2 regions of the Streptomyces sp. SID14515 genome follow, and region 1 is predicted to be linked to the other one. Evidence: riboswitches for the same ligand, from Rfam matches in the RefSeq annotation. Region 1 holds a riboswitch; the other holds the start of a gene.
What was found. A riboswitch is a leader RNA that binds a small molecule or an ion and turns the genes downstream of it on or off. The one in region 1 is predicted to bind cobalamin.

Region 1 (3,208 bases):
GACACCGCGCGCGGCACGCGTCTCCGACCACGCGGGCAGCGGGCCCGAGCGCTCGGCGAGGTCGCAGGACGCCTCGTACGCGGCCAGCATGATCCGCTCGGAGATCTTCGTCGAGAGCGCGCGGGCCTCGGGGGAGTCGAAGGGCAGGCGCAGCTGGAAGAAGACGTCCTGGAGGCCCATCGCGCCCAGGCCGACCGGCCGCCAGCGGGAGTTGGAGCGCCCGGCCTGCTCGGTCGGGTAGAAGTTGATGTCGACGACTCGGTCCAGGAAGGTCACGGCGGTGCGCACGGTGGCGTCCAGCCGGTCCCAGTCGATCGAGCCGTTCGCCACGAAGGCGCCCAGGTTGACCGAGCCCAGGTTGCAGACGGCCGTCTCGCCGTCGTCGGTGACCTCCAGGATCTCTGTGCACAGGTTCGAGGAGTGCACGACCCGGCCCGGCTCGGCGGTCTGGTTCGCGGTCCGGTTGGAGGCGTCCTTGAACGTCATCCAGCCCTGGCCGGTCTGCGCGAGGGTCCGCATCATCCGGCCGTACAGCTCACGCGCCGGAATCGTCCTGCGGGCCAGGCCCTTGGCCTCGGCCGCGCGGTAGGCCGCGTCGAACTCGTCGCCCCACAGGTCGACCAGCTCGGGCACCTCGGCGGGCGAGAACAGCGACCAGTCGGTGTCCGCGTCGACCCGGCGCATGAACTCGTCCGGGATCCAGTGCGCCAGGTTCAGGTTGTGCGTACGCCGCTGGTCCTCACCGGTGTTGTCGCGGAGCTCCAGGAACTCCTCGATGTCGGCGTGCCAGGTCTCCAGGTAGACCGCCGCCGCGCCCTTGCGCCGGCCGCCCTGGTTCACCGCCGCGACGGAGGCGTCCAGCGTCTTGAGGAACGGCACGATGCCGTTGGAGTGCCCGTTGGTGCCCCGGATCAGCGAACCCCGGGCGCGGATGCGGGAGTACGACAGACCGATGCCGCCCGCGTGCTTGGAGAGCCGCGCCACCTGGTGGTAGCGGTCGTAGATCGAGTCCAGCTCGTCCTTCGGCGAGTCCAGCAGATAGCAGGAGGACATCTGCGGGTGCCGGGTGCCGGAGTTGAAGAGCGTGGGGGAGGAGGGGAGGTAGTCCAGCCGGCTCATCAGCCCGTACAGCGCGGCGACCTCGTCCAGCGCCCGCACCGACTCGTCCTCGGCGAGGCCCGCGGCCACACGCAGCATGAAGTGCTGCGGGGTCTCGATCACCTGGCGGGTGAGCGGGTGGCGCAGCAGATAGCGGCTGTGCAGCGTACGCAGACCGAAGTAGCCGAAGCGGTCGTCGGCGCCGTCCGCCAGGGCCTGCTCGACGAGCTGGTCGAGCGCGGTCGCGTGCAGCGCCACGAACGCGGCGGTGCGGTCGGCGATCAGGCCCTCGCGGTGGCCGACGGCGACCGAGGCGGAGAAGGACGTCGCGCCCTGCCCAGCGGCCTCGTCCGCGATCGTGCGGGTCAGCAGCCGGGCGGCGAGCCGGGAGTACGCCGGGTCCTCGGAGATCAGCCCCGCGGCGGCCTCGGTGGCCAGCGAGCGCAACTCGGCCTCGTCGGAACGGGCGTTGCGCCCGCGCAGCGCGGCGGCGGCGACCCGGCCGGGGTCGGTGTCGGGCAGATCGACGGTGAGGTCGGTCAAGGTCCGCAGCAAAGCGGTCCCGGGTCCGTCGTTCGGGGCGTTCCCGGCCGTGGTGGACTCGGCGGATTCGGTGGCTGAAACCGGATCGGCGGGCGCGATGGTCACTGGGCTTTCCCTCGCTCGGCAGGGGGCCGGCAGCAGGCGGGGAAGCCGGGCAGCGCGAAACCCGAGGCAGGGCAGCACAGCTGACGGCGTCCACCGGCCTATCCGCGAGGCCCGGACGTCTGGCATCCGGTTCGGTCGAGCCGGACGCGCTGTCGACAGGTCTTCGGACTTCAGGTGTGCAAAAGCACACTGATCACACCGTTGCGGGACAGTTCCGGATTCGCACCGGATTCCCCTGCGACGACAGCGAGGTCGAGCATACATGTGGGGGCCGCCAGATGCTGCGGCCCCCACATGTTGTGTCGCGTCGATTTAATAAGCCCCTCAGGAGGCCGCCCCCAGCTCCAGCCGGAAGGTCATCAGGCGCAGGCCCGGCACCGGCTCCCAGTCCCGTTCGGGGGTCCGCAGAAAGCCGAGCCGACGGTAGATCCTATGGGCTCCGAGCATCGCCGGCTGCGTCGACAGCACCAGCGCCCGGACGCCGTCGGCGGATCGGGCCCGCTCGACGCACGCCCGTACGAGAGCCTCTCCCACACCCCGTCCGCGCCCCGCGCGGGCCACGGCCAGCATCCGGAATTCGGCCTCTTCCGGACCGGCTATGTCGCGCCACGGAGTGCCGGGAGCGGCATACGTCACACCGCCGAGCACCGCCCCGTCCGCGTCGAGCGCGACCAGCACTTCCGCCTCGGCCGCCCGCTGCTCCACCGCCCGCAACTTGAGCAGATACGGGTCCTGCGGGCCGTCCAGCAGATCGTCGCCGAGATACGCCTCGGCGATGATCTCGCCGAGCACGGCGTACTCGGCGGGTTCCGCCGCTCTGATCGTCAGATCCATCAGCCACTCGCTCCCACATCGTTGTTCGGGGCGCCGTCGCCCACCGGCGGCAGATCGCCGCGCTCGACCGGCTGTCGCCCGGCGGCCTCCCCGGCCGGCGGCAGCACCTGGTCCAGCTCGTGGTCGTCGGCGCGGTGGGCGGCCCGCGCCGACGACCGCAGCGTCGCCCGGTCCACCTTGTCGCGCACTCCGCTCAACGTGACCACGAGGCCGCCCTGTTCCTGGGCGTACGCGTGGCCGGACTCCGTGGCCCGGTACCACTGGCCGCCGTCCCGCTCGCACGTCTCCAGGGGCTCCTGGCCGCCGGCGGGCGCGGGATTCTTCGTACAGTCGGCCTCGGCGTGCGGGCGGCGCTCCACCGACAGCTGGATCTGCTGGCCCTCGGGCGTGGTGTAGACGCTGCCGAACCCGTCGTCGCCGACCACCCCGACCGACTGGCGCGCCAGGGTGTACCCGGGGGCCTCGGTCACCCACACATGCTCCGCGACGGTCTGTACGGCCCGCGCCCGCTCCTCCAACTCCGCCCGGTCGGGCGCCGGATCGCCCGAGGAGCTCCGGTCCGCCGCCTCCGAGCCGGGCGGACGCTCGGTGCCGCAGCCCGCCGCCGCGAGGGTCAGCGCCAGCGTCA
Region 2 (3,208 bases), on a different contig from region 1:
CGGCCCGGTCCACGAACCGCACGACGACGCCCGGTTCGGCGGCCAGCGCGTCCACATCCGTGAAGTTGGACATCAACGGCACCGCGCAGACCGCGACCCGCAACACGTCCTCGCCGTGCGGGGGAGCCACGACCGATTCGCGCACCGCGCCCCGCATCGACACCCGCAGGCCGTCCTCCTCGTCGATGCCGAGCCCGTGGGCGTACGGCAGCACTCCGTACGTCCGCCGCCCGGTCAGGTCGTACAGCATGTCCAGGCCCGGCTCCAACAGCGAGACGTCGCCTCGGAACTTGTTCACGAGGTAGCCGGCGACCAGCGCCTGGTCCTCCGCGCTCAGCAGCGCCGTCGTGCCGAAGAACGAGGCGAAGACCCCGCCCCGGTCGATGTCCCCGACCACCAGCACAGGGAATTTCGCGGCCCGCGCGATCCCCATGTTCACGATGTCGGTCCGCCGCAGATTGATCTCGGCCGGCGACCCGGCCCCTTCGCAGATCACCGCGTCGTACGTCGACCGCAACTGCTCCAGACAGTCCGTGACCGTCCCGAGCAACGCCTCCTGACGGCCTCCGTGATAGCCCCGGGCGCTCATCTCGCCGACCGGCTTGCCCATCAGCACGACCTGGCTGGACCGGTCGCTGCCGGGCTTCAGCAGCACCGGGTTCATCAGGGCCGTCGGCTCCACCCGGGCGGCCTGCGCCTGCATGGCCTGGGCCCGCCCGATCTCCGCGCCCTCCCGGGTCACGAAGGAGTTCAGCGACATGTTCTGCGCCTTGAACGGCGCGACCTTCACGCCCCGGCGCACCAGCCACCGGCAGATGCCCGCCGTGACGACGCTCTTGCCCGCGTCCGATGTGGTTCCCGCGACCAGCAGTCCGCCGCTCATGCCCGTCCCCGCTTCCGTCCTGTCGACGACCGTCCCGCGACCACGCGCCCGGCGATCACGCGCCCGGCGACCAGCCGCCCCGCCACGCACACCCCGAGGGCCAGCGCACTCACCCGGCGCGACAGCCGTACCGCGCGTTCGATGTCGGCGCTCCGCACGTCCCGCCCGGACTCGCCGTTCAAGACCGGCCGGTGCTCGACGCGCCCCGCGTACGCCAGCGTCCCGCCCAGCCGTACGCCGAGCGCCCCCGCGAACGCGGCCTCCACCGGACCGGCGTTCGGACTCGGGTGACGGCCCGCGTCGGCCTTCCAGGCGCGTACGGCCTCCGAGGGCCGCCCGCCCGCCGCCACGGCCAGCGCGGCCGTCAGCCGGGCGCCGGGCCACCCCGCGAGATCGTCCAGGCGGGCCGAGGCCCAGCCGTAACGGCGGTGGCGGGGCGACTTGTGGCCGACCATCGCGTCGAGCGTGTTCACGGCCCGGAAGCCGACGAGCCCCGGCACCCCGCCGATCGCTCCCCACACCAGCGCGCCGACGACGGCGTCCGAGGTGTTCTCGGCGACCGACTCGACGACCGCGCGGGCGATGCCCGGACCGTCCAGGGAGTGCGGATCGCGCCCGCACAGATGCGGCAGCCGCTCCCGGGCCACCTCCAGGTCCCCGGCGGCCAGCGCGCCGCCGATGGCGCGGGCCTCCCGGCCCAGCGACGTACCGCCGACGACGGACCAGGCGGTGGCGGCGGTCAGCGCGACGGCGAGCGCGGGCCGGTCCCGTACGGCGCGTGCGGCCAGCGCGGCGGCCCCCACGGCGCCACCGGCGCACACGAGGGTGTGCAGAGCGCCCCGGCCCCGGTCGTCACGCCACAGCAGGGACTCCACCCGCGCGGCGGCGCGGCCGAATCCGGCGACGGGGTGGCCGCGTCGGGGGTCGCCGAGCAGGGCGTCGGCGATCAGTCCGGCCGTGGCGCCGTACGCGAAGACGCGGTCGGCACGCACGGCTCAGGCCGCCGCGGTCAGAGGCGTTCCGGCATACGTTCCGGCACCGGGGCCGTAACTGGGGGGCACGGGATGCGGCGCACGGCGGCCGGGCATGGCGTAGGTCCTCACTCAGGGTCCGCGCCCTGGTTCGACGTGACCGGCGACGAGAGTCTCCTGGCTTCCGGATCCGCAGTTCCCCCGGCCTTCCAGCCCGCGTGCGGCGGGCCGTGACATCCGGTGTGGGGGAGTGCTCCCCGGTGACAGTGGCGGGACCGCGCCGGATTCGCACCGGCTTCCTCTGCTGTCGCCGTAAATGGCTCCGGCAGTCCACCACGCCCCGCGAACACCCGTCAACTTGCTGTTGACCTGCGGGGCTCCACTGTGTGCGGACGCACACGCGGACGCGCTTCGGGCCGGACACACGAGGGTGTGTCCGGCCCGAAGCGGTGCTGCGGAGTGCGGTGGAGCGGGGTCAGGCGACGATCAGATAGATCCCGTACGAGACCGCCGCCACGCACAGCGCGAAGCAGGCGTAGGCGCCGGTGCGCGCCAGCGCGACTGATCCGCCGGAGGCGCTGCTGCCGGCCGTGGCGGACTGCTTGGAGAGGGCGACGATGCCCAGGGTGAAGAGGCCCACCAGCGCGACGGTGACCACGAGACTGACACCGAAGACGGAGGCGAGAGCTGCCCAGTCGATTTTCATGCGGATCTGTCCTTACACCGTGGCCGGCGGCCGGGCCGGGTCGTCGGGCGCCGTGGCCGGAGCCGGGATGGTGGTCATGAGGTCGGAGGCCGGGCCGCCGACGGGCGGCGGCTGGACCGCGGCGATGGCGGTGGTGACGACGCCCTGGGGCTCGTCCTCGCCGACGGCCGTGTCGTTGACGTTGGTGTGGTCGACCGGCTGGCGGCGCGAGGCCAGCCAGATGGCGAAGGAGCCGCCGACGAGCAGGATCGCGGTGACGGTGATGCCCCAGGTGCCCTGCTTGGTCAGGAACTCGGCGCCCGCGCCGACCAGGCCCGCGGCCGGCAGCGTCAGACCCCAGGCGACGAACATCCGGGTGGCGGTGGACCAGCGGACCACGCCCCCCTTGCGGCCGAGGCCCGCGCCCATCACGGCACCCGAGCAGGACTGGGTGGTGGAGAGCGAGAAGCCGAGGTGCGAGGAGGCCAGGATGACGGTCGCCGCACTGGTCTGGGCGGCGAAGCCCTGCGGCGGCTTGAGGTCGGTCAGGCCGCTGCCCATGGTGCGGATGATGCGCCAGCCGCCGAGGTAGGTGCCGAGCGCGATGGCGACACCGGCGGAGACGATGACCCACATCGGCGGGTTGGAGCCGGGGGCGAGGACGCCGCC

Region 2: it holds a riboswitch for cobalamin, as region 1 does, so the genes downstream of both, G3I54_RS19550 (cobalamin biosynthesis protein) here and G3I54_RS14965 (ribonucleoside-diphosphate reductase subunit alpha) in region 1, are expected to answer to the same signal.

Annotation. Positions count from the first base shown of each region.
Region 1 covers NZ_JAAGMH010000074.1:31,967-35,174, forward strand. The annotation lists gene G3I54_RS14965 (ribonucleoside-diphosphate reductase subunit alpha) at 1-1,746, opposite strand, end outside; cobalamin riboswitch at 1,883-2,018, opposite strand; gene G3I54_RS14970 (GNAT family N-acetyltransferase) at 2,071-2,580, opposite strand; gene G3I54_RS14975 (hypothetical protein) at 2,580-3,208, opposite strand, start outside.
Region 2 covers NZ_JAAGMH010000091.1:58,057-61,264, reverse strand. The annotation lists gene G3I54_RS19555 (cobyric acid synthase) at 1-883, opposite strand, end outside; gene G3I54_RS19550 (cobalamin biosynthesis protein) at 880-1,875, opposite strand; cobalamin riboswitch at 2,025-2,157, opposite strand; gene G3I54_RS19545 (hypothetical protein) at 2,330-2,560, opposite strand; gene G3I54_RS19540 (inorganic phosphate transporter) at 2,573-3,208, opposite strand, start outside.